One region of the Gordonia sp. SMJS1 genome, then DNA from elsewhere that is predicted to be linked to it. Evidence: predicted binding sites of a transcription regulator. Region 1 holds the regulator's gene; each other region holds the start of a gene.
The links. Region 1 encodes LexA, which represses DNA repair genes until DNA is damaged. Its sites were predicted from a motif close to CGAACANNTGTTCG; they were not measured.

Region 1 (7,823 bases):
CGCCGTCGACCGGCACGGCGTCGTAGGGGAGTGCGAGGTCGTCGAGTGCGGCCCGCAGCGGGTCGCCCGGCCGCGCCGGGAGCAGTGCGCGGGTGGCCAGGCCCGCGGCCGCGACGACCCGGGCCACGTTGACGCCCTTGCCGCCCGGCTCGGTGCGGACCACGCCGGCGCGCTGCACCTCGCCGCGGGCGAGCGGTGCGCCGAGTTCGAGGGTGCGGTCGAGACTCGGGTTGGCGGTGACGGTGACGATCATGCGATCACGACCTCGACGCCACGCGCGGACAGGGCCGCCGAATAGGCCGGGTCGATCCCGGAGTCGGTGATGAGGACGTCGACGTCGTCGAGTCCGGCGAAGGAGGTGAGGTCCTCGCGGTCCATCTTCGAGCTGTCGGCAAGGACCACGACCCGTTGCGCGGCTGCGACCATCGCCGCCTTGACCGCGGCCTCGTCGGGGTCGGGTGTCGACAACCCGTGGGCCTCGCTCAGGCCGTTCGTCCCGATGAAGGCGGTGGTCACGCGCAGTCGGCGAAGCGCGTCCACGGTGTCGACGCCCACGGTCGCCTGGGTGAGACCGCGTACGCGTCCGCCGAGGGCATGGAGACCGTCGGGATGGGTTCCCGCGAGCAGGCCGGCGATGGGCAGGCTGTTGGTGAACAGGGTGAGCCTCCGATCGGGAGCGGTCGCCTCGGCCGCGCGGTAGGTGGTGGTGCCGGCGTCGAAGAGCACCGAGCCGCCGTCGGGCGGCAGGAACCGGATGGCCGCCCGGCCGATCGCGGTCTTCTGCTCGATCTGGCTCGACTCCCGTTCGTCGATCCCGAGCTCGCCGAGGGTGCGCATGATCTCGGCGCGCACGGCGCCGCCGTGGACCCGCTGGAGATGTCCGGCGCGTTCCAGTACCGCGAGATCGCGTCGGACGGTCTCGCTGGTGACGTCGAATTTCTCGGCGAGCGCGGCCACGGATGCCCGCCCCGCGAGTCGCACCTCGTCGACGATCGCCTGTTGTCTCTCCTCGGCGTACACACCGCTCCGATCTCCGGTTTCGACCAACCCGCTTGTTGAGGCGTGTGGGATTGGATGTTGTAGTAATTGTGTTTACGCCTGTTTGTGTTGACAAGTCAAGCACTTTTTGTAACGGTGGTCACATCGGTAGTCGAGTGAGAGGCAAGACGATGGCGCAGATCCTGACGGGAACCCCGGTGGTCGGCGGGTTGGCCCACGGTCCCGCGCTGTGGCCGGGCGAGCGACCCGACCACTCGCCGGAGAAGCTCGGCGTCGGTGTGGAGATCGCCGAGGAACGGCGCGCCGACGAGGTCACGCGCTTCGCCACCGCGGCCGGCGCCGTCGCCGCGCGGCTGCGCACGCGCGCGTCGCAGAACACCGGGGTGACGGCCGAGGTGCTCGCCGCGACGGCGGGCCTGGCCGAGGACCGCGGCTGGATCGGTGCCGCGACCGCGCTCATCGGCAAGGGCGCCCCCGCCGAGGCCGCTGCCGTCGCGGCCACCGAACAGTTCGCGGCGGTGTTCACCAAGCTCGGCGGACTGATGGCCGAGCGGGTCACCGATCTCAACGACGTGCGCGACCGGGTCCTCGCCGAACTGCTCGGCCTACCCGAACCTGGTGTGCCCACTCCGGAGGTGCCGTCGGTCCTGCTCGCCGACGACCTCGCGCCCGCCGACACCGCGGGCCTCGACCCCACGAGCACCATCGCCCTCGTCACCCGCCTCGGCGGACCGACCAGCCACACCGCGATCATCGCGCGCCAGCTGGGGATCCCGTGCGTGGTGGCGGTGGCCGACCTGGACGAGATCGAGCCCGGCACAACCGTTCTCGTCGACGGCAGCACCGGGCGGATCGAGGTGGAGCCCGATGCGGAGGCGGCCCGGGCTCGCGTCGACGAGGATCGGCGGCATGCCGCACTCGTCGCCGGCTGGACCGGTCCGGGGCAGACCGCCGACGGGGTGGCCGTGGCGGTGCTCGCCAACGTCGCCGACGGATCGTCGGCACGCGCCGCGGCCGGGTACCCCGTCGAGGGCGTCGGGCTCTTCCGCACCGAACTCGCGTTCCTCGAGCGTGCCGACGAACCGTCGGTGGACGAGCAGGCCGCGATCTACCGGGAGGTGCTCGATGCGTTCGACGGGCAGAAGGTGGTCATCCGCACCCTCGACGCCGGGTCCGACAAACCGCTCCGGTTCGTGACCCATCCCGACGAATCGAACCCAGCGCTCGGCGTGCGGGGCGATCGGATCGCGCTGGCGCACCCCGAGATCCGCGCGCATCAGCTCGACGCGATCGCGCAGGCCGCGTCGGGGTCGGCCGTCGCGCCGTGGGTCATGGCGCCGATGATCGCCTCGCCGGCGGAGGCGCGCACCTTCGCCGCCGAGGTCCGCGGCCGTGGTCTGGTCGCCGGGGTGATGATCGAGGTGCCCGCGGCGGCGATCCTGGCCGAAGCCGTCCTCGCCGAGGTGGACTTCGTGTCCATCGGCACCAACGATCTGACCCAGTACACGATGGCGGCCGACCGGATGTCGGCCGATCTCGCCGGACTGACCGACCCGTGGCAACCGGCCGTGTTGAGCCTCATCGCGGGTGTCGCGGCAGCGGGTGCACGTCAGGGAAAGCCGGTCGGGGTGTGCGGCGAGGCCGCCGCCGATCCGAACCTCGCCTGCGTGCTCGTCGGTCTCGGGGTCACCTCGCTGTCCAGCGCGCCGGCTGCTGCGGCGGCCGTGGGGGCCCGGCTCGGCGAGGTGTCCGCACCGGACTGCCGGGCCGCCGCCGAGGCTGCCCTGTCCACCTCGGATCCCGCCGCGGCGCGCGAGGCGGCCGCGGCGGTGCTCGACGGTTCGGTCGGTGGAGAGGTCAGACTCGCCGCATCACGGTGACGACCTTGCCGAGGATGACGGCATCGTTGCCCGGGATCGGATCGAACAGTTCGTTGTGCGGCATGAGCCAGACGTTCGGGCCCTGACGCTTGAAGGTCTTCACGGTGGCCTCGCCGTCGATCATGGCCGCGACGATGTCGCCGTTGTCGGCGACGTTCTGCTGCCGGACCACGACCCAGTCGCCGTCGCAGATCGCGGCGTCGATCATCGACTCGCCGACGACGCGCAACAGGAAGAGCGATCCCTCGCCGACGAGCTCACGGGGCAGTGGGAAGACGTCCTCGACGGCCTCCTCGGCCAGGATCGGACCGCCGGCCGCGATACGGCCGAGAACCGGCACGAAGGTCGGCTCGGGAAGCTGGCCGGCCGTCGGGGTGTCCGGCGACGGGGTGTCACTCGGGGCGATGTTGACCGCACGGGGACGGTTCGCGTCGCGCTTGAGCAGCCCCTTGCGTTCCAGCGTCCGCAACTGATGGGCCACCGATGACGTCGAGGCCAGGCCGACCTCGTCGCCGATCTCCCGGATGCTCGGCGGATAACCGCGCTCGCGCACCGAGCGGCGGATCACCTCCAGGACCCCGGCCTGTCGCGGGGTGAGTGAGGCCTCGGCGGCGGCGGCGTCGAACGGGGCCTCGTCGTCGGCGCCCCGCGCTCGGCCGCGCCTATCGCCGGTGTCACTCATGTTCGGTTCCTCTCGTCTTCGGAACGTGCTGGTAGATGGCTTGCGCCGGGTCCGAGCCTAGCGGAGTGCGACCGGCACCTCAAACATTTGTTCGATGTGTCGCGAGACTTTGTCGGGACGTCGTGCTACAAATTCGAACATCAGTGCATCGAACATCTGATCGATGTTCGAACACCGACCACCACACCCGCACGATCCCAGACACCCGAACACCGGAGGGCACCATGCGCACCGCCACTCTCGTCGCTCCCGTCCGCACCGACCGTCCCGACGCCGTCCGGCCGCGCACCGACCGCGCCGATCGCGTCCGGACCCGCGCCCCGCTGTCCGACGGCGGCCGACCGGTCGACAACCGGCCGGCCGGCACCCGGCCGCGGGGGGCATCGCCGGTGACCCCGCGGGTGGGCGGTACCCACTGTGGCTCTCCGGTCGGGGTCCGGGGACGTGGCCCGGTCGGGCCCGACGCGGCGGTGTTCCGTCGCCGCCGCCGCACCGCGGTCGCGCTCCTCGCCGGTGTCGGGCTGGCGTTCGTCGTGTGGGTGTTCGGTGTCGTCGGCCAGAATTACTCGGACTCGCTGACACCGTCCGCCGTGAGTTCCGAGGTCGTCCATGTGCGCTCGGGGGACTCGCTCAGCTCGATCGCCGGCCGGGTGGCACCCGAGATGCCGCGCGAGGTCGTGATCGACGAGATCGTCGCGATGAACGATCTGGGGTCGAGCGCGCTGCAGGTGGGCCAGCCCCTGCTCACCCCCCGGTACCGCTGAGGCCGGGCGGTATCCTCGATGTCACAGGGGCCGGCCGACAAGCGGCGGGGCGCACGCTTCGGGTGCGTTCCAGCGTCCCGCGACCTGCGTGAGGACACGATGCGCTGCCCCTTCTGCAAGAACGACGACACCAAGGTCATCGACTCGCGTGTCGCAGATGAAGGGCAGGCCATCCGCCGCCGTCGCTCCTGTGTTGAGTGCGGTCGCCGGTTCTCGACCGTGGAGAGCGCCGTGCTCGCGGTGGTCAAACGCAACGGCGTGACCGAGCCGTTCAGCCGGGAGAAGGTCATGCGTGGCGTGCGGCGAGCCTGTCAGGGCCGCCACGTCGCCGAGGACGCGCTCGCGCAGCTCGCCCAGCAGGTCGAGGACACGGTGCGCGCCAGTGGATCGGCCGAGATCCCCAGCAACGAGGTCGGACTCGCCATCCTGGGCCCGCTCCGCGATCTCGACGAGGTGGCGTATCTGCGCTTCGCCTCGGTGTACCGGTCGTTCGACTCGGTGGAGGACTTCCAGCGCGAGATCGACGACCTGAAGGCGGCATCGGGATCCGGGAGCGCGCTCGCCGAACCCGTGTCAGCCGAGTCGGTCCAGAGCTCGTAGGACCCGTTTCTCCGACACCGGGAACGCGGTGCCGAGACGCTGGGCGAACAGCCCCACGCGCAACTCCTCGACGAGCCACTGCGCTTCGTCGTCGACCACCGCCCGCCGGTGCTCGGGTACCTGTTCGAGGCGTTGGGCCCACCGTTCGACGACGCGATCGACGGCGGCCACCCCGGCCTGGTCGCGTGCTGCGGACGCGGGTAGTGCCTCCAGACGTGCTTGCGCGCCGTCGAGATAGCGCGGCAGATTCTCCAGGTGGCGTCGCGCGGTAGCCGCCACGAATCCGTCGAACACGAGGTGGGCGACCTGTTCGGCGACGTCGTCGGCAGCCAGCGAACCGGCGTGCCGGTCGATCGCCGCCCGCAGCGGGGACATCCGTTCGAGGGCTGCGACGGCCAGCGAGAAGTAGTCCGGTGCGGCCGCGGCGACCCGTGGCCGGATCCGTTCGAGCAGCGCCGAGAAGGATTGTGGTGAGCGAACCGCGGCGAGCTCTGCGTCGTCGATGTCGGCGACCGTGTCCCGAATGGCCCGTCGGGTGCAGTCGGCGAGCAGTGCCTCGGTGGTCGAGTACGGGCTCTGGCTCAGGGCGAGTCGTTCGACCGGACTCAGCGAGCCGGCGATCCGCTTGTGCAGCGGAGGTATCGCGAGGTCGAGGAGGGCGACGATCCCGCGTCGCAGGAGGCGGTCCCGTGTCTCCGGGCTAGCCGCATCGACGACGACAACGCCGCGCGCGTGGCCCTTCGCGTCGGAGACCACGTCGATCGTCGGGTACCGGGTCAGCCGCTGCCCCGCGACATCGACCGTCGTCTGCTCGGCGAGCGAGCCGATCCCATCGGCGGTCCAGGTCTTATACAGGTTGCGCGACACCGTCTTCGGCGCCGCGGGCGTTCCGGTCTGCTGGAGTTCGGGCAACGAGTCGGCGCGGGCGACGATCCGTCCGGAGTCGTCGGCCACCGCGAAATGCATGCGCAGGTGCGGCGGTACCCGGTCGGTGTCGAAATCGCCCGCGGTCACCCGCATCCCGGTGATCGCCGAGAGCTCGCGGGCCAGCCCGGTGGTGAGCGGCTCCTTGCGCGGGGTGAGCCGGCCGAGCGCGAGTTCGGCGAATCGCTGCGCGGGCGACATGCTCTTGCGGAGCTGTTTCGGCAGCGACTTGACCAGTGCGGTGGCCAGTTCGGCGCGCATGCCCGGGACCGACCAGTCGAAGCCGGCCGGTCGGACATGGGGGAGCAGTGCCTGCGGGATCACGACGGTGACGCCGTCGTCGGGTGCGCCCGGTTCGAACCGGTAGCGCAGTTCGAGTCGGGTGTCGCCCTGCTGCCAGGCGCCGGGATAGTCCGTGGGGGCGACGTCGGTGCCTCCCGTGACGTCCTCGGGGCGCAGATCCAGCAGATCCGGTTCGCCCGGCGGGCCTTCTTCCACCAGGTGTCGAAGTGCCGGGCCGAGGTGACGTCGGACGGTAGCCGCTGGTCGTAGAACTCGAAGAGCTGGTCCTCGGTGATCACGAGACCCCGGGTGCGCGTGCGGTTCTCGACGTCCGAGGCGGCCTCGAGAAGCGTGCGATTGCGGTCGAAGAAGGCGTGCTGCGTCCGCCAATCGCCCTCGACGAGAGCGTGCCGGATGAACAGCTCCCGGGAGACCACCGGGTCGATGGGGCCGTAGTCGACGCGCCGGCGGGCGACGAGCGGGACCCCGTAGAGGGTCACGCGTTCGTAGGCCATCGCCGCTCCGCGTTTCGCCGACCAATGCGGCTCGCTGTGGGTGCGCTTCACGAGATCCCCGGCGAGTTTCTCGGCCCACAGCGGATCGATCCCGGCGACGGTGTGGGCGAACAGGCGCGACGTCTCGAGGACCTCGGCCGCCATGATGAAGGCGGGCGGCTTCTTGGCGAGCGGAGAAGCGGGGAAGATCATCAGCGTGGTGTTGCGCGCACCGGTGAACTCGCGGCCCTCGGTGTTGCGGGCGGCGATGTTGCTGAGCAACCCGGACAGGATGGATCGGTGGACGGCGTCGGCGTCGAGTTCGGTGGGCGCGACCGACCAGTCGAGGTTCTTGACGATCTCGGTCAGCTGCCGGTGGAGGTCCTGCCACTCCCGGATGCGCAGGAAGTGGAGGTACTCGCGCTCACACATGCGCCGAAAGCGGCTGCCGGACAACTCCTTGCGCTGTTCGCCGAGGTACCGCCACAGCTCCACGTAGGACAGGAAGTCCGACTGCGGGACGACGAAGCGCCGGTGCTGGGCGTCGGCGGCCTCCCGGTGCTCGGCCGGCCGTTCCCGTGGATCGGGGAGCGACATCGCGGCGGCGATCACGAGAAGGTGGTCGAGACAACCCAGTTCGTGTCCGGCGATGAGCATCCGGGCGACCCGGGGATCGACCGGGATCCGCGACATCGACCGGCCGATCGGGGTCAGTCGCGGGGGCCCGCCCTCGCGCGGGACGGTGATGGCGCCGAGTTCGGTGAGAACACCCATACCGTCGCGGATCGCGCGGTCGTCGGGCGGCTGGACGAACGGGAACTCGGCGATCTCACCCAGTTTCAGCGAGGTCATCTGGAGGATGACCGCCGCGAGGTTGGTGCGCAGGATCTCCGGGTCGGTGAAGGCCGGCCGGGAGTCGAAGTCGTTCTCGCTGTAGAGACGGATGCAGACGCCCGGGGCGACACGACCGCATCGACCGGCCCGCTGCCGGGCACTGGCCTGTGAGACCGGTTCGATGGGAAGACGATTGACCTTGGTCCTGGTCGAGTACCGACTGATACGGGCGGTGCCGGTGTCGATGACGTAGCGGATGCCGGGCACGGTCACCGACGTTTCGGCGACGTTGGTCGCCAGCACGATCCGGCGTCCGTCGGAGGGGGAGAACACCTTCTGCTGCTCGGCGATCGAAAGTCGCGCA
Region 2 (7,823 bases), 190 kb from region 1:
TCGTCGACGGGATGCTGGCGCCGGACGCAGCGGCCTGGCTGGTGTGACTGAACTCGGGCAGCCGGCCGCGGACCACGTGAGGGGCACGCAGGCACCTCACCGCCGTCGATAGCAAGCAAGACAATCGTGAAACGCTGCTAGAAGGGCGGCGGGTTGGCGTCGTTCCAGCGCTTCTCGGCGCGTTGGTGGCGTCGGAAGTCGTTGTCGCGCTGCTTGGTGAGTCGGTCGCGGGCGGGGTGATCGGGTGATCGTCTGGGGAAGAGCTTGTTGAACAGGTCGCGTCCGCTGAAGGCGTTGCCGACGAACATGTGACCGGTGGGTGTGGTGAACCAGGCGGTGCGGGACTCGTCTTGGTGGTCCTGCCAGCTGGTGAAGGTCTTGATGCGGTGATGGAAGCGGCACAGCGGTTTGAGGTTGCGCGCATCGGTCGGGCCACCGCGCCGCGGGTCGGTGTGATCGAAGGGTTCGGTGTGGTCGAGGTCGATCTGCCAGACCGGGGCGTTGCAGCCGGGGAAGGTGCAGCACAGTTCGCCGGCACGCACCAGCGCCTGCAGCTTCTTCGACGGGGTGTACCGCGTTGTCGAACTGTCTGCCTCGGGAGCCGATGCCAGTGGCGCGGCGGGGGTCGGTGCGGGATGGATGTAGGTGCGTCGCGCTTCGGCGAGGAGTTCTCGCGCGGTGTCGGCGTCGATGATGCCATGGCGGTCGAGGAACGCGGGATCGTCGTCGAGACCGATCAGGGTCGACAGGTTCACCACGATGTGAAAGGTCGCGCGCGGCGCCAGCGAGTCCGACGCCGAGTCGGTCGGCGCGGCCGGGTCATCGGCAGCGGTGTCGGGGGCTGACGGGTCGACGAAGGTGTCCGCATCCACCATCTCAGCAGCTGGTGCAGGCGGCTCGGCGGTATCCACTGTCGCTGGGTCGAAATCTGGTGCTGTGTCGGGTTCGGTTGCGGCAGGTCGACAGTCGTCGCATAGGCAGGTGATGGCGGCTTCGCCGCGCGAAAGTGCTTTGAGGGCATCGACCCGGCGATTGGCCAACTTTCGAGGGTCACCGGCGTGGACCGCGGTGGCCATCGCCGTCAGGCGGGCGTCGAACTCGGCGGCATCAGCATCGGGCAGCGTCCCGGAGATCCGGGACTGCCCCGGCGTGAACCGATCGGGGGTGACCGTCACCTTGCGGTCGGACTTCACTCGCTCCTTGCGTCGGCGGATCGCGTCGGGTGCCCACTTGGCGACGATCGAATCGACCATGGCGGTGAACCGGGCCGTCGACATCGGTGGGCGGGCGAAGATCGCTTCGGCGAGATGGGCGTCGACGGTCTGCATCTCTTCGTCGTCGGTGATGAGATCGGTGCGCTTGAGAGCGATGAGGAAGCGGCGCTTGTCGATTCGACCGCACGCCAGTGCGTGCCCGGTGAAGGAGAGTCGGTAGCGCAGTGCGTCGCCGGCCTCGATGAGGTCTTTCGCCTCGGCCGGTGTCACGGTGAGGGTGGCGCCGACTTCGGCGATGGCTTGTTCGAGACCGTTGGGCCCGAACTGCTCGTAGGGGTTCTCGCCGGCGGCCACTCGCGCTGATAGGTGCTCGAAGGCTTCGATGGAGTCGAGTTCGCCGCTGTGCGTCTCGGCGCGGCGCTGCGCGTAATCCATCTCGCGTTCATCGTGAATGAGGCTGGCAACGACCATCATTCGATGCGCGGACGCTGCCGCCAAGCCCGCGCAGTGGTTGAGGACCTCGACGAGTTCGGATGCGGAGAGTTCATGGTCGGGACGAAAGCGCGGTTCGACGGACTCCTGTGATGGGTCCACCGCCGTGGATCCGGCCCCCGCCCCCGATGACATGACACCATCGTACTCGAAAATATGTTCGAGTCAAGGCTTGATTTTTCCAAGTCCCGGACGTCCTACAAATCGAACCACGACGTACTGACAGGCCTCCGACTTCGAGATAATCGTGTCTGCGTGGCGGCCAGTGCGAATCACCATGGCTGGAGCTCAGGCGACAAGAGAGATCATCGTGAGACACACCGTTTAGTTCAGGACGGTGACCGCGAGATCGCGGTGCCGGCGCTGATACACCGAGCCGAAGCGTGCATCGATCCGAATCCACGCCGCCGACATCCGGATTCGTACCGGTTCGTCGGCTGCGATCGCCCCGGTGTCGGAGGTCTCGGTGACCGCTCGTCCGTCCGCGTCGCGGATGAATCCCATGCCGGTCAGGGCGAAGACCGATCGCATGCTCACCGCGGCCCGCAGCGCACCCTCCTCCGACGTGACCTCGAGGACATCCTGATCGAGCAGACCCGTTGCGGGACCGTGCCCGCTCCCCTCCTCGCGCGCCACCCGGGCGCCTTCCCGGGACAGTTCGACCACGCTGCGGGCGGGTACGTCGTCGATGTGCCGGAACCCGACCGCAGCGGGAAGCGCTCCGCGCCAGGCACTGTCGAGTGAGAAGCCGGGATCGACCGCGGTGCCCGGGCCGGCCGATTCGACGGTCGCACGCAGTGTCGAAGCGTCGCACACGATGTCGGTCGGCGCGATTCGTCCGGTCACCGACCGGGTGGCGAGGACGTCGAACCCGGTATGTGCCCACAAGGCCACCAGACCGTCCGAACGCGCGACCACCCGGACGACGGCGGCATCGTCGAGACGTACTGCGTGCGAGAGGAACGCGAGGGCGTTCGATCGGTCCGAGGACGCGAACTCGATGAACCGCTCCATCAACTCGGCCCGCCGCGTGTGGCCGATTCCCCGGCAGGGCGGCGGAATCCGGCGAGGTAGACCTTCTGTTCCGGGGTGAGCCGGGCGATGCGCTGGGCCGCCACGTCGAAGGCGACGAGCTGTGTGCTGGCGACCACGGCGGGGCGAGAGGCGGGGTCGGCACCCGCCGCGCGCACTTCGTAGCCGACGGTGAAGTCGACGGCCCGCAGGCGTTCGACGAACATGGTGACCTCGATCGGCCCCTCGGAATGACGCAGCTGCGCTTGATATCTCACGTGTAGGTCGGCGACGAGGCAGCCGTCGCGCAGGGGCGCGGTCGGTCGGCCGTCGTAGAAGAGCCAGGGAATGCGCGCCTCTTCGAGCAACGTCACCATCCGGGCGTGGTTGATGTGCGCGTAGACATCCATGTCCGACCAGCGCACCGGCACCTTGACCAGGTATCCGTCAGCGGTCGTGGTCCCGGCGTCCTCGTTGAGCACGTGCGTCATCCCCTGTGAGATCGGTGTCGGCGGGCGGCCAGCGCGGCCACCCCGGCCCAACCCTACGCACTACCCGACCCGGTCAAGCAGGCGCGATCTCCACCGGCAGACCGTTGAGGACGACGGTCCCCGAGAGCGGGTCCAGCAGGGCGCCGTCGTTCAGGTCGTTCACGTTCACACCCGGCTCGGCGGCAGCGACGCCCAGTCTGATGCCGTCGACATCATGACCCCACCCGTGCGGCAGCGACGCGACCCCGGGCCGGATGTCGGTGGTGATCTCGACGGGGACGGTCAGCGAACCGCCCGCACCGCGGACCTTGGCGACGTCGGAGATGCCGAGTCGGTCGGCATCGTCGGGATGCATGAGCAGGGTGCAGCGATTGGTACCGCCGGTGAGGGCCGGGAGATTGTGCATCCAGCTGTTGTTCGAACGCAGGTGGCGGCGGCCGACCAGCAGCAGGCTGCCGTCGGCGGCCGGCGCCGGGTCGCCCCCGGCGTCCACCGCTGCGCTCAGGCGTGCGAGGTCGCCGATGAGCGGGTCGGGAGCGAGTTCGATCTTGCCGGATGCCGTGCGGAGCACCCCGGGCAGGCGCGGCCGCATCGGCCCCAGGTCGATGCCGTGCGGCGCGGCCAGCACATCCGCGAACGTGAGGCCGTTGCGCGCGCCGAAGGCGTCGCCGTACGCCCCGAGGCGGAACAGCATGTCCAGCCGACGCTGGTGCCCGGGCGCGTCGGGCAACTTCGCGACGAGCGAGGCGACGTCACGGCCGGCAACGGGCGAATAGGGGTCGGCGACCTCCTTCGACAGAGTCGCCGCGATGACCTGTTCGTCGACGAGCCCCGGGTCGGCGTCGACCCCGGCCCCGGACAGGCCCATGATCAGCCGGCACACGATCTCGATCTCGTCGGGACGGCCTGCCGGCAGCGGTAACACGGGCGGCGAGTAGCGGGCGGTGGCCCGGACCGCCAGGTTGTTCAGGATGGCATCGAAATGCGGACTCTGCGACGGGCGCGGCGGCGGCAGCACGACGTGTGCGTGCCGCGTCGTCTCGTTCAGATAGGGGTCGACGCAGACCACGAACTGTGCGTCGTCGAGTGCGCGTCCCAGTCGTGCGCCGTTCGGCGCGGACAGGACGGGGTTACCCGACACCGTCACCAGCGCCCGCAACCGCCCCTCGCCGGGCGTCTCGAACTCCTCGGCCATCGCGACGGCGGGGAGCTCACCGCCGACCTCCGCGTGACCGGAAACCCGGCTGCGCCACCGCCCGGTACGGAACCCCCGGCCCGCACGGGCCGGGCGGGGCGACGGAGCGGTCGGTGCGAGCGGGAACATCACTCCCCCGGGCCGGTCGAAGTTGCCGGTGAGGATGTTCACCACGTCGATGAGCCAACTGCCGATGGTCCCGAATTGCACTGTGGTGGTGCCCATCCGGCCGTAGACGGCGGCCGATTCCGACGCGGCGATCGACCGGGCGAGAGCCCGGATGTCGGCGGCCGCCACACCACAGAACGAGGCGACCCGTTCGGGAGTGAAACCGCTCAGCTCGTCGCGCAGCGCCTCCACGCCGGTGACATGCGTGGCGATCCCGCCGAGGTCGGCGGCGACGAGGTCCTCGTCGAACAGGCACTGCACCACCGCGCACAGCAGCGCCGCATCCGTTCCGGGCCGCGGCGCGATGTGGGTGTCCGCCAACTTCGCCGTGCGGGTGCGTGCCGGGTCGATGACGGTCAGGCGCCCGCCCCGGCGGCGCAGCGCGGTCAGTTTCCCGGGGAAGTCGGCGGCGGTGGTCACACTGCCGTTGGAGACCACCGGGTTCGCTCCGATGATCACGAGATGATCGGTGCGGTCGAGGTCCGGGACGGCAAAAGTCCCCGCATGACCGACGAGGTAACCGGTGGCCGCCTGCTTCGGCATCTGGTCGAGGGTGCTGGCGCTGAACACGTTGCGGGTACCGAGTGCCCGGATGAGCAAGGGCGCGTACATCGTGCCGGCGACGGTGTGCGCGGACGGATTGCCGAGGTAGAAGCCGATCGACTCGCCGCCGGAGGTCGAGATCACCTCGCGCAGCCCGTCGACCGCAGCGGTGAGCGCTGTGTCCCAATCGGTTTCGACGAGCCGACCATCGCGCCGGATGAGCGGACGGTCGAGACGATCGGGATCGTTGTCGAGCTGGGCGAAACTCGCACCCTTCGGACACAGGTAGCCGGCACTGAACACGTCGTCGGCGTCACCGCGCGCGGCGGTGACGATCTCGCCGCCGGTCGTGCGGTCCCGGCCGATGGTGAGGGTCAGACCGCAGGTGGCCTCGCAGAGCGGGCAGATGCGCGGTGCGGTTCGGGTCATGTGCTCAGGCTAGGCGCTCGGCACACCTGACTGCGACGGATTCGACGACGGCAGCCGTCGCCTGCGCATCAGCGGATCACGCTCCGCAGCTGCCGGGCCGCGACGGAGAGCGTGGCCAGGTCCGCGGTCCCGGTCTCCTCGATCTCCCGGAGCACGCTACGTACCCGGCTCAGCCGGTTCGACCGCGAGGACTCCCACTCGGCGATCTTGTCGGCCGTGCTCTCCCCGGGTTCGCTGACCTCCAGGATCCGCAGGGTCAGCGCACGGAGCGCACCGTGCATGTCGTCACGCACTGCCAACCGGGCCAGCGCATGCCATCGATCGCCGAATTCGAGTCCCGACACCGCCGTGAGCAGCTGTTCGAGACCGAAGTGCTCCATCACCCCGAAGTAGAGGTCGCCGACCTCGCCGGCGTCCCGGTCGGCGATCTCGGCCGCGTCGATGATGTCGAGCAGACAGAAGCGGTGCAGGCTAGCCGCGACGGTGTGGGCGAGGTCCTCGGGAACGCCGTGCTCGATGTAGGTGTCGGCGCGCTCGGCGACATCGCGTGCCGAACTCGGCCCGTACCAGTCGTCGATGACCTCGGACAGTGCTGCCACCCGCTCGCCGTAGCGGGTGATCTCGGCGGCCATGGCCAATGGTTGCGGCCGGAAGGCGAGCAGCCACCGCGAGGCGCGGAACAGCAGACGGCGCGCGTACAGCATCATCTCGTCGACGGCCTCGACCGGAGCCGGTGCATGCCGAATGCCCTCGAACACCTCGTTCATGCCGAAGACCTTGTTGGACACCACATACGCGCGGACGCCCTCCTCGGTACTGCAGCTGCTCCCCTCGCTCAACCGGAACAGGTGGGTCATCCCGGCGTGGTCGATCACGTCGTTGACGAGGGTCGTCGCCACGATCTGACGCCGCAACCGGTGTCCGCTGATCGCGTCGGAATGCTCGGTGCGCACCGCGTCCGGGAAGTAGCGCGCGACGCGGGGTGCGAACACGTCGTTGTCGGGGAGGTCGGTGGCGAGCAGGTCGGATTTGGACTCGAGCTTGACGTGCGCCATGAGCGTGGCGAACTCGGGCGACGTGAGACCGCGGTGGAGCTCACTGCCGACCCGCTTGCGCAGCTCGCGCGGCTCGGGCAGCGCTTCCAGGCGTAGGTCGACGCCCCGTTTGGCGGCGAGGTGTTCGAGCATGCGGGCGTGCACCTCCACTCGCAGCAGCTCGAATGTGCGGCAGAATCCGAGCTCGGAGTTCTGCGAGATGTTGTCGGCGAGAACGAGTTCGGCGACCTCGTCGGTCATCGACTCCAGTAGGGGGTCGCGTTCGTCGGCGTCGAGGCCGCCCGCCGAGACCGCCGCGTCGAGCAGGATCTTGATGTTCACCTCGTGGTCGGAACAGTCGACCCCGGCCGAGTTGTCGAGGGCGTCGGTGTTGATCCGGCCCCCGGCGAGGTCGAACTCGATGCGCCCGCGTTCGGTGACCCCGAGGTTGCCGCCCTCTCCGATCACCCTGGCACGCAACTCGTTTCCGTCGACGCGGATCGCGTCGTTGGACTTGTCGCCGACACTCGCATGTGATTCGGTCGACGCCTTCACGTAGGTCCCGATGCCGCCGTTCCACAGGAGGTCGACCGGAGCGAGCAGGATCGCGCGTATCAATTCGGGTGGTGAGAGTTCTGTCGTGCCGTCTTCCATGCCCAGCGCGTCCACCATCTCGGGGGTGATCGGGATCGACTTGCGGTCGCGCTCCCACACCCCGCCGCCGGCACTGATGAGGTCGGTGTCGTAGTCCGCCCACGACGACCGCGGGAGGCCGAACAACCGCTTCCGTTCGGTGAACGACGCCGCCGCCTCCGGATCGGGGTCGACGAAGATGTGCCGGTGATCGAACGCGGCGACGAGCCGGATATGCTCGCTGAGCAGCATCCCGTTGCCGAACACGTCGCCGCTCATGTCGCCGATCCCGACGACGGTGAAGTCCTGCGACTGCGTGTCGGTCCCCATCTCGCGGAAATGCCGCTTGACCGACTCCCACGCGCCCCGGGCAGTGATACCCATGGCCTTGTGGTCGTACCCGGCCGACCCGCCGGAGGCGAAGGCGTCGCCGAGCCAGAACCCGTACGACTTCGACACGTCGTTGGCGATGTCGGAGAACGAGGCGGTGCCCTTGTCGGCCGCCACCACCAGGTAGGTGTCGTCGGAGTCGAGCCGGACGACCCCGCGGGCGGGGATGACCTCCCCGGTCGCGAGGTCGATGTTGTCGGTCACGTCGAGCAGGCCGGCGATG
Region 3 (7,823 bases), 2.4 Mb from region 1:
GCGTGTCCTCGACGGCGAATCCCTCGCGCAGGAACTCCGGACTCCACGACAGTTCGACATCCGCCCCGGCGTGCGACAGTACCGAGATCCGTTGTGCGAGTTTGGCGCAGGTGCCGACCGGTACGGTCGACTTGCCGATGATGAGGTGGGCGCCCCGCAGCGTCGGCACGAGCGCGTCGATCGCCGAGTACACGTGCGAGAGGTCGGCCCGGTGCCCGCGGGGTTCCTGCGGGGTCCCGACGCCGAGGAAGTGCACCGAGGCGTGGTCGGCGGCCGCGAGGTGGTCGGTCGTGAAGCGGAGTCGTCCGGCGTCGATGTTGCGGCGCAGGATGTCGGCGAGCCCCGGCTCGAAGAACGGGACCTCGCCGGCCTGCAGGCGTTCGATCTTGTACGGATCGACGTCGATGCCGACGACCTCGTGCCCGAGTTCGGCCATGCAGGCCGCGTGAGTGGCACCGAGGTAGCCGCATCCGATCACCGTGAGCTTCATGAGGGCAACGGTTACCCAGGCGGAACCACCGGTAACCATCCTCGTCGTGGCGGGTTGTCATCGGCTGGGTGAACTTCCGGAGCCGCGCCCACCCGGTCCGCCCACCCGCCGGTTGAGCCGAGTCGAAACCCCTCAGTCGTGCTTCTGGAAATTCAGGTACGCCTTCGACGGGGTGGGGCCACGTTGTCCCTGGTATTTCGATCCGACCGACGCGCTGCCGTACGGTTCCTCGGCCGGGCTGCTGAGGCGGATGAGGCACAGCTGCCCGATCTTCATGCCGGGCCAGAGGGTGATCGGAAGGTTCGCGACGTTCGACAGCTCGAGGGTGATGTGGCCGGAGAAGCCGGGGTCGATGAAGCCCGCCGTCGAATGCGTGAGGAGGCCGAGCCGACCGAGTGACGACTTGCCTTCGAGCCGGCCGGCGAGGTCGTCGGGCAGCGAGCACACTTCAAGGGTGGACCCCAGCACGAACTCACCCGGGTGCAGCACGAAGGGCTCACCGTCGGCCGGTTCGACCAGCGAGGTGAGTTCGTCTTGGCGTTGTGCGGGGTCGATGTGGGTGTAGCGGGTGTTGTTGAACACCCGGAACAGGCCGTCGAGCCGGACGTCGACGCTGGAGGGCTGGACGAGGGCGGGATCGAACGGATCGATGGCGAGGCGCCCGTCAGCGATCTCGGCGCGGATGTCGCGGTCGGAGAGCAGCACGGTGTCGAGGTTATCGAATGGTCAGGGAGGATCTGCGCCGGTGTCGGTCGGCGCCGACCCTCCGCTCTCCGGCACCGCTGTTCTGCGCCGCCGCCGGACATCAGCGCGCATTCGGTCGAGGATCGCGTCGGTGCGATGGGCATGGTTGATCCGCGGCGTCGGCGACGGGTGCGCGCGGGGCGGGTGCCAGACGGCGCGGCCGGCGTCGACCCCTTCGGTGGCGATGGTGGTGGCCCACTGATCCACCCCGGTGCCGACCACTCGGTTGTGTGGTGGGCAGGCGGTCGCGAGGGTGTCGAGGTCGGTGGAGCCGTGGTGGGCGTCCCACTCGACGACATGGTGGATCTCGCAGTCGAACGACGGCCGCGTGCATCCCGGGAAGGTGCAGCCGCCGTCGCGGGCGACCGCGGCGATTCGTTGTGCGCGCGAGGCCAATCGCCGGGACCGTCCGAGATAGAGGACCTCACTGGAGTGGTCCCGGAACACCGCGAGATGGTGCTGCGCGTCGGCGGCAAGGTCGATGGCGTCCTTGATGGGTAGGAGGGTTCCCGTCGCGGTCCGTGCCGGGTCGCCGGCCGCGTCGCGCAGCGCCGATTCGGTGATGGAGACGACGAGGTGTGGCGGCAGCCCGTGGTGCGAACCCCCGAGCGCGCCGGCGTCGAGCACGAAGCGCAGCATGGCGCGCAACGCGTCGTGGTTCCGCTTCTCGGCCGTGCGCTCGTCGCGTCCGGCAGCGGCGACCAGTGCGTCGGGGTCCGCGGCGGCGGGGTTGCCGGTGGGCGACTCGGGATCGGCGGAATTGTTCATCCCGGGAGCGGCCCACACCGACAGGACGACGTCGAACATGGCGCGCGTCACGGGGTCGAGCGTTGCGGTCAGCCGGGACATCAGTTGGGCGTCTTGCGGCCCGAGTTTGAGGCCACGGTTGCGGGCGCGGTCGCGGTCGTCGGTGATGGTTCCGTCGGGGTCGAGGTGGGCCAGGATGCGGGCGCCGAGGTCACGGAGTGACGACGGGTCGTACTCGCGTGCGTAGTGCGCGAGCGTCGCCTCGGCGGCTTCCCGGTCGGCGGGGTCCACGTCGGCGGGGATCTTGCGCATCACCTCGATGACGACGTCGACGTGGCGTCCCGAGATCTCGCCGTCGGCAACACCTTTGGCGGTCTCGGGGAAGCGCGGTTCGAGCGGCACCCCCTGCATGTCCGGAAACCTGCCCAAGGCCCAGACCCGGTTCATCAGGCGGTTCGCCTCGCCGCGCCGGTTCAGCGCGTGGCAGAGGAAGTTGGAGACGGTCTGGCACCCCATCTTCCGGTACGCCGACCGCTCGTCGATATCGACGATGTGGTCGGTGAACAGCGACAGCATCCGTCGTTCGGCGCGCTCGTGCTCGATCGCGACCTGCAGCAGTTCGGTCTCGGAGCAGTCCGTGGACTGCGTCTCGGCGATCTCGTCCATAAGTGCATGCAGGCGCTTGTACTGGTCGAGAAGAAGTGGTGGTGGTGCAGATGGCCCGGTAGAAGCCATGATTTCATCCCCCGTCATCATGGCTTTACTCGAAACTACGTTCGAGACTACCGGCCGGCCGCCCGGCGCGCAACCCCTTCCGGCGAATTATTCTGCGTCGCAACTGAATCGCGTCGGCCCGCCGCCGCCCGGTCTCGCCTAGATGTCGCAGTTCGTTGCGCCTGACGCCACGATCCACGACATCTGCGCGTGCCGGCGACCGGACCGGCCACGGGTTTGCTAGGCTGTCGTTCGCGAGTCCGGCACTCGCACGCCGATGTAGTTCAATGGCAGAACATCAGCTTCCCAAGCTGAATACGCGGGTTCGATTCCCGTCATCGGCTCCACCATCACCGCAACTCGCGAGGCCCCCTGGTCCGGTGATCGACTAGCCGAAGAGAGCGACAGCGGTGCCGGCGATCAGCGGCACACTGAGCAGGACCAAGACGACTCCGTTGATCCATCGGTGGTCACGCAGAACCGCCAAGAACTCACGGACCTGGGCGTTGGGGACGAAGTATCGCGCGGTGTGGGCGCCGGTCGAGAATCCGTCGATCCCGGCAGACCGCATGAGCATCGCTCCGCGGAAGGCGTGATAGCCGCTCGTCACCACCGCGACCGATTCGGTCACTCCACGCTCGTCGAGCACACGCCTCGAGTACCGGAGGTTCTCCGCGGTGTCGGTGGATCGGTCCTCGAGTGCGATGGCATCACGATCGACGCCCTTCGAGACGAGGTACTCGGCCATCGCCGCGGCCTCCGACAGCCGCTCGTCGCCACCTCTGCCTCCGGAGCAGATGATCAGCGGGTCCAGGCCGGAAGGCCGGGCCAGATCATAGATCTCGCGACCGCGGTCGAGTCGTGACGCCAGCAGCGGACCGACGCGGGACCGGTCGAGCAGACCGGCACCCAGGACGATGATCGCGCCGACCTTCGCCCGTCGCGCCCGCCACCTGCTCCACCTGCCGTACAGCCACGACCAGAGCAGCAGCGAGGCGAACACGAATCCCAAGTAGCCGGCCGGGATCCCCACCGCCAAGAGGAAGTTGAGCAGAGCGTTGCTCGTCGACACGTCGAACCATCCGACGATGATCCCGAGCAGGACAGCGAGCGCATAACCGGACAGCAGTGCACCCAGGAGCGCCGACAGCAAGTTCCCGGGGCGGCGCCCCTCTCGGCGCAGAAGCGTCACGCCGTTGGCGATCAACGACACCCCGAGAGTGAGGATGGCAAGCAGCGCAACGAGTCCGAAGGCCACGATGGCCACCGCCGGCGCGAGAACCGAGCCGTCGTCGTCGATGCGCCTGTCCACGGCCGCGATCACCGCGGCGAGCATCAGGCCCGACAAGCCCGCGGTCAGCAGGATGCCGGGGCTCAGACGACGCGGGTCCTGCCATGCGAGCACCGCGCTCATGATGAGCAGCACTGCAGCAACTATCGGTACGCCCATCACGAGCTCGATGGTGTCACAGGTGTCGCGCAGGTCGGGAAATGAGGAATGAGCCCAGTGGCTCTAACTCGATCTCGGCGCACACGAAACGTTTCTTCGTACCCATTCCCAGACGCGATCGAAACCGCGCGGCCGGCGTGCAATCATCAGACGAGTTGGACCGACGCCACAGTCGGTCCTCGTCATCCCAGGACGCTCACAATGCATCTGCCCGCGATGAGAACTCCGATTCTGGTGCTGAGCATCGGCCTGCTCCTGAGTTGGCTGCTGCCGCCGCCCGCTCATGCGGCGCCCAACCGGGTCGATGCCACTCCGGCTGGGTTGACCCTTGATGGACGCCAGTGGTGGCCATCCGGATTCGACGCCTACCAGCTGGCCACCGATTGGTCGGTGAATGCCGGGTGCGGAGCGATGGTTGATCTCGACGACTATTTCGCCGCCTTACCTCCGCATACGCTCACCCGCTTCAATCTGTTCGCTCAACTGGCCGTGAACAAGTACACCCAGCAATTGGATTTCGGGCCGATGGATGCCGTCTTCGACGCCGCCGCGCGGCACGGTCAGATGGTCTTGCCGGTCCTCGCGGCCGCCGACGGCGCATGCGAGAGCGGAGTTTTCAAGGAACGAGACTGGTACCGATCCGGCTGGCGAACCGTCGCCGGCGCGGGTGGACTCACGTTCGAGCAGTGGGTCAGGACGGCAGTGGGACGCTGGAAGAGCAGGTCGACCCTGGCGGGATGGGAATTGGTGGGTGAACCCGAACCGTCCATCTGTGGCGATCAGTCGTGTGGATGGCAGCAGCGGTCGTGCCCGGTCGACGCCGCGCGCGTACTGCGGTCGTTTTTCGGCAGCGCAGGTGCGATGGTCGCCCGGCTGCACGGCGGGGCGGTGATCTGGTCCGGCTTCACCGGCGGTGGCCAGTGCGGCACCGCCGGGCCCGACTACCAGTACGTCGCCGGCTCCCCCTACGTGGACGTCCTGGACTATCACGACTACGGTGCGGACGGCGTCGCGCTCCCCGGGGATCAGTGGAACGGACTGGCCGAACGTCTACGCCAGGCACGCGCAGTCGGAAAACCCCTCGCGGTGAACGAGATCGGCCAGCATGCCGGTTCATGCGGTTCGACATCCGAGCGCGCCGACGACTTCCGGACCAAGGTCGCCGGTCAGCGGGCGGCCGGGACGGCAACCGCGCTGTTCTGGGCATTCGTCCCGGACCCGAGGCACGACCAGTGCACCTACGACATCGGTCCCGGTGACCCGGTGCACGAACTGGTCTCCGAACTGACCAGCCTCGATTGAGGGTCAGCACTCGGGCAACAGTGCAATACCCGGCCGACGGGCCGACCGGCCGTTAGACTCTGCCGATGTCCAGTCCCCTGGGGATCACCCCCGACGAGTCGCTGCGCAAGGGACTTCAGAGTCGTCACATCAGCATGCTCGCGCTCGGCGGCGCCATCGGCACCGGCTTGTTCGTCGCCTCGGGCGCCACCATCTCAGACGCGGGCCCGGGTGGCGCCATCCTGGCGTATCTGCTGATGGGCTGCATGGTCTTCTTCCTGATGCAGAGCCTCGGCGAGATGTCGGCATACATCCCGTGCAGCAACCCGTTCGAGGAGTACGGAAAGCGCTTCGTGTCCAAGTCCTTCGGCTTCGCAGCCGGGTGGAACTACTGGCTCAACTGGTCGGTCACCCTGGCCGCCGAGTTGGTGGCCGCCGGGCTGATCATGAAGTACTGGGCACCCGACGTGCCGTCGTGGATCTGGTCGGTCGTGTTCCTGGCGGGTCTGCTGGCGCTGAACCTGTTCGCGGTCAAGGCATTCGGCGAAGCCGAGTTCTGGTTCGCGGCGATCAAGGTCATCGCGGTGGTCGTCTTCCTCATCGTCGGCGTGCTGCTGATTCTCGGTGTCATCGGCGACCGTCCTTCGCCGGGCTTCAGCAACTGGACGATCGACGACGCTCCGTTCGTGGACTTCCCGCTCGGCATGCTGTCGGTCTTCCTCATCGCCGGTTTCGCATTCCAGGGCACCGAGATGATCGCAGTCGCCGCCGGCGAGGCGGTCGAACCGAAGACGGCGATTCCGCGCGCCGTGCGCACCGTCTTCGTGCGCATCCTGCTGTTCTACATCGGCACCCTGACCGTCATCGCGTTCCTGATCCCGTACACCGATCCCAATCTGCTGAACGCATCCGCGGAGAACATCGCGATCGCCCCGTTCACCCTCGTGTTCTCCGACGCGGGGATCGCGGTGGCGGCATCGATGATGAACGCCGTGATCCTGATCGCGATCCTGTCGGCGGGCAATGCGAGCCTGTTCGCGGCAACCCGCGCGTTGTACGGCCTGTCGGTGCAGGGCAACGCCCCACGTGTGTTCGCCTGGGTCACGCGATCAGGAGTGCCACTCCTTGCCGTGGCCGCGACGACGGCCATCGGCGCCCTCTGCTTCCTGGCGAGCCGGGTGGGCGACGGTCGCGCGTATGTCTGGCTGGTCACCGCCTCGTCGGTGGCGGGCTTCATCACGTGGATGGGTATCGCGTGGGCCCACTATCGTTTTCGTCGGGCGTGGCAGGCGCAGGGTCTGGACCTCGGCAGACTCCCCTACAAGGCCTGGCTCTACCCGGCCGGCCCGATCATCGCGTTGCTCATGTGTGTTGCAGTCATCGCGGGGCAGAATCTCCCGGCGATCCGCGACGGATCCGCGGGGAACCTCGAACTCTGGCTCACCGCCTACGGCGCACTGTTCGTGTTCCTCGCTCTGTGGTGGGGCCACAAGGTGATCACGCGCAGCCCGACCGTCGACCTGCTCACCGCCGATCTGTCACCCACATCGGCTGCGTCGGCGCATCGCGATCCGGATCCGGACCTCGTCGGCTGACGATCAACCGACAAGTTCGGCGATGTGGTTCAACGAGTTACGCAGATGGTCGTCGGCGAACGGCGGGAACTCGATGTACTCGCGGATGTGGGTGGGTACGGCCGACCAGTCGTAGGTCAAGGTGAGCTCGGTGGACGACTCCCCCACCGGCACCAGGTCGTACCGCCATGTCCAGCCGCCGAATTCGAGCTCCCCGGAGTCGTTGCGCTGCCCTGGTTGCCACGCTATCGCCGACCGCGGTTCGATCACCTCGACCCGGTTCTCCATAAGGTAGTCACCATCCGGATGGTTGGAGTGGTACATGTTCATCCGGAAGACCTGGCCCACCTCCCGCAGCGGTGTCGTGTCGACTGCGTCCCGAACCCAGCCGGTGCCGTCGATGGCCTGGTGTGTGCGGGGGTCGGCGAGCGCCGCGAACACCTCCTCGGGCGTGGCGGAGATCGTGCGGCTGACGGCAACGTTCTGGTTCGTCATGGTGCTGGCCCTTTCGGGTCGGGTCCCCCGGATCGGGGTTCGGACACAGAGGTGGACCCGAACCGGCGCCCGAGCTCATCGGTGACCTTGTTTCCCACGAGTGCATGCCATCCTCGGATGATGGACCTGCGCCTGAGTCGCGAACGCTTCGCCGCCGCCCGGTCGGTCACGCTCGCCACCGTGTCACCCTCCACCAAGCCGCACCTGGTCCCCGTCGTGTGCGCACTCGACGACGACGTCATCTACACGTGCGTGGATCACAAGCCGAAACGAACCACCGCACTCCGTCGTCTCGCCAGCATCGCGGACAACCCCGCGGTGTCACTCT
Region 4 (7,823 bases), 2.4 Mb from region 1:
GCCCCGAGCCACGATCGTCAGCACGACGACCTGGGCCGATTGTCTGGTCCTGATGCAGCAGGGTCAGATCGACGCGGCGACCACCGACGACGCGATCCTCGCCGGTCTCGCCGCGCAGGATCCGTGGTTGCGGGTCGTCGGCCCCAGCCTCGGCGAGGAGTTCTACGGCGTCGGGATTCCCAAGGGCCAGGACGACATGATCCGGTTCGTCAACGGCGTGCTCGAGCGCATCCGGGTGACCGGCCGCTGGCAGGAGATCCGGGACCGGTGGCTGTCCATCCTCGACAGTGGGTACGGCGCTCCCCAGCCGTACTACCGGGACTGATCCCCATGGACGACGCGGCCCGAAACGATCACGACACAGACGACGTCACCCACGGCGAACGGGGCGACGACCTCGGCACCCAGCGGGTCTCGCTCGACGCCCTGCTCGGCGACGACGACACCGGCCTCGACGGTCCCGGCCCGGGCGGTGGCCGTCCCGGTGGTGAGGACGCGGAGACGACCGCGAAGGTGGTCGACGTCGGCACCCAGCGGGCCGACCTGGCGGCGCTGACCGAGGGCCCCGACGACATGGACGACACCACCGACCCCCGGCCCGGCCGACGCACCGACCCGGATGTCGGAACCCAGGCCGTCGCACCGGTGTTCACCGTGGGGTCGACCCGACGACCGGACCGACCGCGTCGAACGGCAACCTCCGGCCGTGCCCCTTCCGGAACCCGACTCCGGTCCGCTCGGCCGGCGTCTGGTTCCGCGGCGCCGGCCTCCGGTGCACGAGCGGCGGCTCGGCAGCGGCCTGGTCGAGATGCCGAAGATCACCGACATCGAACCCGAGGACGCCGTCATCGACGACCCGGTGATCGCCGACAGCAAGCGGTTCTGCTGGCGCTGCGGCAAACCTGTCGGTCGAGCCGAGGGCGAGGGCGCCGGTCCCCCGACCGGCGACTGCGGCAACTGCGGCGCCCGGTACTCCTTCGTCCCGGGACTGGCTCCCGGAACATTGGTCGCCGACCAGTACGAGATCGCCGGCGCCATCGCCCACGGCGGCCTCGGCTGGATCTACCTGGCCATCGACCGCAACGTGAGCGACCGGCCCGTCGTCCTCAAAGGCCTGCTGAATTCCTCGGATTCGGAGGCGCAGCGCGTCGCGGTCGCGGAACGGCAGTTCCTGGCCTCGGTCAACCATCCCGGGATCGTCAAGATCTACAACTTCGTCGAGCACGTCGACGACGATGACCGCTTCGGTTACATCGTGATGGAGTACATCGGCGGCCAGACGCTCAAACAGATCACCGCGGGCGATCCGGACAACTCCCTGCTGTCGGTGGAGCAGGGCCTGGCCTACATCCTGGAAGTGCTTCTCGCCGTGGGCTATCTGCACTCGGTCGGCCTGGTCTACAACGACGTCAAACCCGAGAACATCATGGTCGGCAGCGACGAGGTGAAGCTGATCGACCTCGGCGCCGTCTCGCCGATCAACGGCTACGGGCACCTCTACGGCACGCCCGGGTTCCAGGCACCGGAGATCGTCAAGACCGGACCGCAGATCGCGACCGACATCTACAGCATCGGACGCACCCTCGCAGTCCTGACCGTGCCGATGGAGATGCGGAACGGACGCTACGTCGACGGTCTGCCCGCCGCGTCGAAAACGCCTGTCTTCCGGAACAATCCGTCGTACCACCGCCTCCTGCAGCGCGCCACCGCCCCCGACCCGGCCGACCGGTTCGTCTCCGCGGAGGAGATGAGCACCCAGGTGCTGAACGTGTTGCGCGAGACGGTCGCCGTCCACACGGGGGTCCCGCGGCCCGCGCTGTCCACGGTCTTCACCCCGCAGCGCTCGACGTTCGGCACCGACCTGATGCTCGCACCCGTCGACGGCTTCTTCGACCCCGATCAGGCGGCGTTCTACGATCCGGTGGACATCGCCAACGCCCTGCCCGTCCCGCTGGTCAACCCCCTCGACCCGGCGGCGAGTCTGCTCACCTCGGCGGCGCTGTCCGACCCGCGACAGACCCTGGATTCCATCAACACCGCCCGGGCAGAGGGTTTCGCCTCGCTCTTCGGCGGCCGGCCGGTCAAGAACGCTCACCCGTCGCGGGAGATCGACCTCGCCGAGGCCCGCGCGCATCTGCAGCTCGACGACGTCGACACCGCGCTCGCCCTTCTCCAGGAAGTCCGCGCCCACCACGGTGATTCGTGGCGGGTCGAGTGGTACATGGGCATCTGCGCGTTGATGAACGACGAACCCGAACTGGCCTACGAGCGCTTCGACGAGGTCCTCGGTGCGATGCCGGGCGAGGTCGCGCCCAAGCTCGCCGTCGCCGGTACCGCCGAACTCATCGGCCGCTGGCTGGCCGACGAGAAGGGTCCGGCGAAGTCTGCCGAGAAGATCGCCAAACTGTATGACGTTGCGCAACATCACTATCACGATCTGTGGCTGACCGATCACAGCATCGTGACCGCCGCGTTCGGTCTGGCCCGGCTCGCCGTGGCGGCCGGTGACATCGATGCCGCGATCCAGCCGCTCGACGAGGTGCCGGCCACCAGCCGCCACTTCAACACCGCGCGCGCGACGGCGATCATCGCGCTCGTGCACGGCCGACCCACCTCGCAGGTGACCCGCGAGCAGATCGTCGAGGCCGCACGACGTCTCGAGCAGATCCCGGACACCGAACCGCGCAAGGCCCGGATGCTGCTCATCGTGCTGGGCACCGCGCTGGGCTGGATCCACGACAATCCCGACGACGCCAAGCAGGACAACGAACCCTCGACGCTGCTCGGCTTCCCGTTCACCGAGTACGGCATTCGCACCGGCACCGAACGTTCGCTGCGCCAGCTGGCCCGCCTGACCCGAACCAACCGGGACCACCGGTTCATGCTCGTCGACCTCGCCAACTACGTCCGGCCGAATACGTTGTTCTAGGGCTATCCGAAGAACGTCCCCGCTGCGTTGCGCACGAGCGGGTCTTCGCCCAGGAGCTCCGCGAGGTGGGCCTCGACCGGTGACGGACGGGTGCTGCGACGCACGCGCAGTGGCGGTCGGACGTCGATGACGTGGCTGGTTTTCAGCCATGAGCGGCGCGCTCGATCGTCGGGCCCCCTGCTCCCTGCGGAGCTTGCGGAAGGCGCGTCAGCCCGGTTCCCTGAGGAGCGCCCGGAGCTTGCGGAGGGCGCGTCACGAAGGGTCGGGCGCGTCTGACCGCCGGGCCGGGTTGGTGGTCCGTGGATCTCGTCGCGCACGGTGTTCAGGTGTTCTGCGAACCGCCGGGGTATGTCGGGTCGGCGGTTCAGCCGACCGGGATTGGGCGGTGCGCCGGCTTCGGCGTTCAACCGCCAGACGCAGCGGCCTTCGTCGGGTCCGGACCGGGCGATGCGGGTGGTGTACTGCCCGGGCTGGTCACCGACCATCCGGTTATGTCGCGGGCAAGCAGGGGCGAGGTCGTCGATGTCGGTGAGACCGCCCTTGGCCCAATCCCTGTGGGCGTGATGCATGTCGACGTGGGTGGCGGGCTGATCACACCCGGGTGCCGAACACACTTCCCCGTCGGGGCGGGCAAAGGACACGAGGCGCTGTTCGCGGGTGGCCAGACGTCTGCCGCGCCCGAAGTGCAGCGGCACAGTGGTGGCGTCTTTGAAGATCGCCAACCACGGCTGGACCTCACCGGCCATCGCGATCAAGTCCCGGATGGGCAGCAGGGTGCCGGTGGCCGTGGTCGCGAGTCCGGCACCCTGGATCAGGTCGGAGAGGTCGGCTTTGACGATCAACTGGACGGGCAGGCCGCGATGCGAGGTGCCGAGTGCGCCGTCGGCGAAACCGGCGGCCAGTGCGGCGTCGAGCGCGTCGTGATTGGACTGGGCGGGGGTGCGTCCGTCGCGATCGGCGGCGGCGGTGAGGGCGTCGGGGTCGGCGGTGCCGGCCGGGCCTTGGGGCGACTGGGGGTCGTCGGGGTTGTTGAGCCCGGGTTTGCCCCAGACAGCGAACATCATGGTGAGCCGGGCGGCGAGTGCGGGAGTGAGGGTGCCCGAGATCTTGGCGGTGCCATCGGCGCGTTGCCGACCGATCCACAGGCCGCGGCGTCGTTTCTGCTCGGTGTCGTCGGACAGGGTTCCGTCGGGATCGAGGTGGGCGAGCAGTCGCGAGCCGAGCTGGGTGATCTCGGCGGGCGTGTGAGCTTCGGCGATCTCGGCCATCTGCCGCTCGGCGGCGACTTTCACGTCGTGTTCGACAGCATGCGGGATCTGGTCGAGGACATCGATGGCGGCCTGGACGTGCCCGGTTCCCACGGATCCGGTGGCGAAAGCTTCTGCCAGCGTGGGGTGTTCAGGTTCGAGACGGTCGCCGTTGAGGCAAGTCAGCGCGGCGGTGGCGTTCAGCTGCTTGCGTCGACGCATCGGGTTGGAGATCCGCAGCCGGTGGGTCATGAACTGCATCAGAGTGCGGCAGCCGGTCTTGCGGGGCAGATCCCGAGCCTCGATTTCGGCGATTTGGCGGTCGCCGGCGTAAGTGGTTCGAGCGATCGCGCGTTCGGTAGCGGCGGCGACTTCCATCAGTTCTTCGTCGGTGCACGGGGACAAGTCGACGGTCTGCAGTTTGTCGAGGGTCGCGTGCAGATCGGCCACCAACTCGACGGCGCGCGGTTGCGGCGTTATTGATTCGTCAGACATTGTCACCCCCCCCCGGAGACGTTTGCACGAATACATGATCGAGTGTAACGGCTATGCCGCTGGGGTGCAATGGTTTTCGTTGACCATCCGCAGAGCTCATCTTGTCGGTGGCGCGTGATAAGGGCAACCGCAACTCGAACTATGCTGCGTCTTGTCACTTATCCGGTTGCCTCCCAACGCAGCCATCCTGCCTAACAATCCGCGGTGCCGACCCTTCTTCGGAGCCGGAATGTCGACCTCCGAGTACGCGGTCGGGACGATGCCAACGCGCCAACAGGCTGGGCCCCACCTACCGGCCGGCACAACAGCCACCACCCACTCCAAACCGGTGCGTCCTTCGTGAGCTCGCTCAGCGGCCCGCGCCGTCAGCACAACCTTCAGCGGGACGCACGGACCTCAAACCCGACCACCGCCGCCGACTGCCGTGCGATGGCCAACTCCTCATTGGTCGGAACGACGAGCACGTCCACCGCGCTGTCGTCGGCCGAGATGCGTCGAGCCTCCTTGCCACGCTGAGCGTTTCGCTCGTCATCGACGATGATCCCGAACCCTTCCAACCCCGCCAGCGCACGGGCGCGGACGACTGCGGAGTTCTCCCCCACCCCGGCCGTGAAAGTGATGGCATCGACGTGGCCGAGGGCGAACGCGTACGCACCGAGGTAGCGGCGCAGACGGTGGATGTAGACGTCAAAGGCGCGTCGGGCGGCGTCGTCACCGTCGTCCATCAATTCGGTGATCGTGCGGAAGTCGTTCTCGCCGCACAGACCTCGAAGTCCCGAACGCTTGTTGAGCAGCGTGTCGATCTCGTCGACGGACAGGTTCGCCACCCGGTTCAGATGCAGGACCAGCCCGGGGTCGAGGTCACCGCTGCGGGTTCCCATCACCAGTCCCTCGAGCGGGGTCATACCCATCGACGTGTCGATCGGCTGCCCGCCCGCGATGGCCGACGCCGACGCGCCGTTGCCCAGGTGCAGCACGATCTGGTTCAGCGACGCCGGGTCGCGGTCGAGGAACTCGGCCACCCGACCGGAGACATACTCGTGGCTGGTGCCGTGAAAACCGTAGCGGCGGATCGCATGTTCGTCCGCGACCGCACGGTCGATCGCGTATGTCGCCGACGCGTCGGGGAGACCGTGGAAGAACGCGGTGTCGAACACGGCCACCGAGGGGACGTCGGGGAGCAACTCCCGGGCCGCCAGGATGCCGACCAGGTTGGCCGGATTGTGCAGCGGCGCCAGCGGGGAGATCCGCTCGATCTCCGAGATCACCTCGGGGGTCACCACCGTCGGCTCGTAGAACGACCGGCCACCGTGCACCACCCGATGTCCGACCGCGCTCAGTCCCGCGTCGGCCAGATCGGTTCCGTTGTCGGCGAAGAAGCGTTCCGCCCGTCGGACCGCGGCGAGGTGATCGTCGAGTTCCAGTGTCTCGGTGACGGTCTCGCCGTTCTGTTCGTGTGTCATCGACGAACCGGAGTCGCCGATCCGCTCCGCGATGCCCTCCGCGATCACCGTGCCGTCCGCCGGTTGCACCAGTTGGTATTTCAGCGACGACGAGCCGGCGTTGAGCACCAGCACCGCACCCGACGCCCCGCTCATCGGGGACCCTCGGCCTCGGCGGAGGCGACGTTCTCGGCGAGGGGGTCCACGCCCTCCTGCTGGGCCTGGATCGCGGTGATGGCGACCGTGTTCACGATGTCCGACACGAGGGCGCCACGGCTCAGGTCGTTGATCGGCTTGTTCAAGCCCTGCAGCACCGGGCCGATCGCGACCGCCCCCGCGCTCCGCTGCACCGCCTTGTACGTGTTGTTGCCCGTGTTGAGGTCGGGAAAGATCAGCACGGTCGCACGGCCGGCCACCGGCGAGTCGGGCATCTTGGTCTTCGCCACCGAGGGTTCCACCGCGGCGTCGTACTGGATCGGCCCCTCGACCAGCAGATCGGGTTGCCGCTCGCGCACGAGTTCGGTTGCGGTCTTGACCTTCTCGACGTCGGCGCCCGATCCGGACGTCCCGGTCGAGTACGACAGCATCGCGACCCGGGGATCGATACCGAAGGCCGCGGACGTCTGCGCCGAGGAGATGGCAATGTCGGCGAGCTGTTCGTCGGACGGATCCGGGACGATGGCGCAGTCGCCGTACGCGAGCACCTTGTCGGCCAGGCACATGAAGAACACGCTCGACACGGTGGACACACCCGGTTTGGTCTTGATGATCTCGAAGGCCGGCCGGATCGTGTGGGCCGTGGTGTGCGACGCCCCCGACACCATCCCGTCGGCGCGCCCGGTGTGCACCATCATCGTGCCGAAATACGACACGTCACGCATCTTCTCCTGGGCCCGTTCCAGATCCATACCCTTGTGCTTGCGCAGCTCGGTGTAGATCCGGGCGAACTCGTCGAGATACTCCGACTCGGCCGGGTCGATGACCGTGACGTCGGAGAGGTCGAGTCCGAGTTCGATGGAACGCTCGCGCACCGCTTCGGGATCACCGAGCAGAGTGAGGTCGGCAACGCTGCGCCGCGCAAGCCTGTTGGCGGCCCGCAGGATCCGGTCGTCGTCGCCCTCCGGTAACACGATGTGCTTTCGGTCGGCGCGCGCACGGGAGATCAGGCGGTACTCGAACATCTGCGGCGTCACCACGGTCGGCGTCGACACGTTGAGGTTGCGCATGACCTTCTCGGGGTCGACATGGGTCTCCATCATCGCCAGCGCGGCCTCGATCTTGTGTACCGAGCCCACCCCCACCTTGCCGCGCGTGTGAGCGGCGGTACGCGCGGTGTCGTAGGTGCCCTGCGGGCAGCTGATGATCGGCAGGGTCGGCTTCAACCCGCTCACCAGCGCCTCGATCATCGGGTGCGGTTTGAGTCCGCCGTTGAGGATGATGCCGGCGAGACGCGGGAAACCCTGTGCGGTGTTGGCGTTCACGAGTGCCAGGAGAACATCCGACCGGTCGGCGGGCGTGATGACCACGGTGCCGTCGGTGAGCCGCTCCAGGATGTGCTCGACGGTCATGCCACCGACCATCACCCGGAGCGCCTCGCGGTCGAGCAATTCCTCGTCACCGCTGTACATCGTCGCGCCGAGCGCCTCCTTGAGCTCCCCCATCGTGGGGGCGAAGAGCACCGGCTCCTCGGGTAGGCACAGTGCCGGAATC

Region 2: QAD21_RS09750 (HNH endonuclease signature motif containing protein) is a predicted target of LexA. The motif match lies at 1,856-1,869, and genes of this name have one in related genera.
Region 3: QAD21_RS21380 (HNH endonuclease signature motif containing protein) is a predicted target of LexA. The motif match lies at 2,747-2,760, and genes of this name have one in related genera.
Region 4: QAD21_RS21620 (HNH endonuclease signature motif containing protein) is a predicted target of LexA. The motif match lies at 4,699-4,712, and genes of this name have one in related genera.

The regions. Positions count from the first base shown of each region.
Region 1 covers NZ_CP123381.1:2,329,044-2,336,866, forward strand. Annotated here, with positions in the region: gene QAD21_RS10650 (1-phosphofructokinase family hexose kinase) at 1-253, opposite strand, end outside; gene QAD21_RS10655 (DeoR/GlpR family DNA-binding transcription regulator) at 250-1,020, opposite strand; gene QAD21_RS10660 (putative PEP-binding protein) at 1,170-2,879, shown strand; gene lexA (transcriptional repressor LexA) at 2,857-3,561, opposite strand; gene QAD21_RS10670 (LysM peptidoglycan-binding domain-containing protein) at 3,786-4,325, shown strand; gene nrdR (transcriptional regulator NrdR) at 4,425-4,925, shown strand; partial or broken gene hrpA (ATP-dependent RNA helicase HrpA) at 4,899-7,823, opposite strand, start outside.
Region 2 covers NZ_CP123381.1:2,137,398-2,145,220, reverse strand. Annotated here, with positions in the region: gene QAD21_RS09755 (glycoside hydrolase family 13 protein) at 1-47, shown strand, start outside; gene QAD21_RS09750 (HNH endonuclease signature motif containing protein) at 138-1,841, opposite strand; gene QAD21_RS09745 (hypothetical protein) at 2,031-2,720, opposite strand; gene QAD21_RS09740 (thioesterase family protein) at 2,720-3,208, opposite strand; gene QAD21_RS09735 (molybdopterin-dependent oxidoreductase) at 3,282-5,543, opposite strand; gene QAD21_RS09730 (NAD-glutamate dehydrogenase) at 5,612-7,823, opposite strand, start outside.
Region 3 covers NZ_CP123381.1:4,715,022-4,722,844, forward strand. Annotated here, with positions in the region: gene QAD21_RS21370 (UDP-glucose/GDP-mannose dehydrogenase family protein) at 1-490, opposite strand, end outside; gene dcd (dCTP deaminase) at 623-1,195, opposite strand; gene QAD21_RS21380 (HNH endonuclease signature motif containing protein) at 1,217-2,716, opposite strand; tRNA gene QAD21_RS21385 (tRNA-Gly) at 2,969-3,042, shown strand; gene QAD21_RS21390 (YdcF family protein) at 3,084-4,145, opposite strand; gene QAD21_RS21395 (beta-mannosidase) at 4,362-5,447, shown strand; gene QAD21_RS21400 (amino acid permease) at 5,513-7,021, shown strand; gene QAD21_RS21405 (SRPBCC domain-containing protein) at 7,025-7,495, opposite strand; gene QAD21_RS21410 (TIGR03668 family PPOX class F420-dependent oxidoreductase) at 7,616-7,823, shown strand, end outside.
Region 4 covers NZ_CP123381.1:4,763,500-4,771,322, forward strand. Annotated here, with positions in the region: gene QAD21_RS21610 (glutamate ABC transporter substrate-binding protein) at 1-325, shown strand, start outside; partial or broken gene QAD21_RS21615 (tetratricopeptide repeat protein) at 331-2,929, shown strand; gene QAD21_RS21620 (HNH endonuclease signature motif containing protein) at 2,932-4,671, opposite strand; gene QAD21_RS21625 (acetate kinase) at 5,049-6,269, opposite strand; gene pta (phosphate acetyltransferase) at 6,266-7,823, opposite strand, start outside.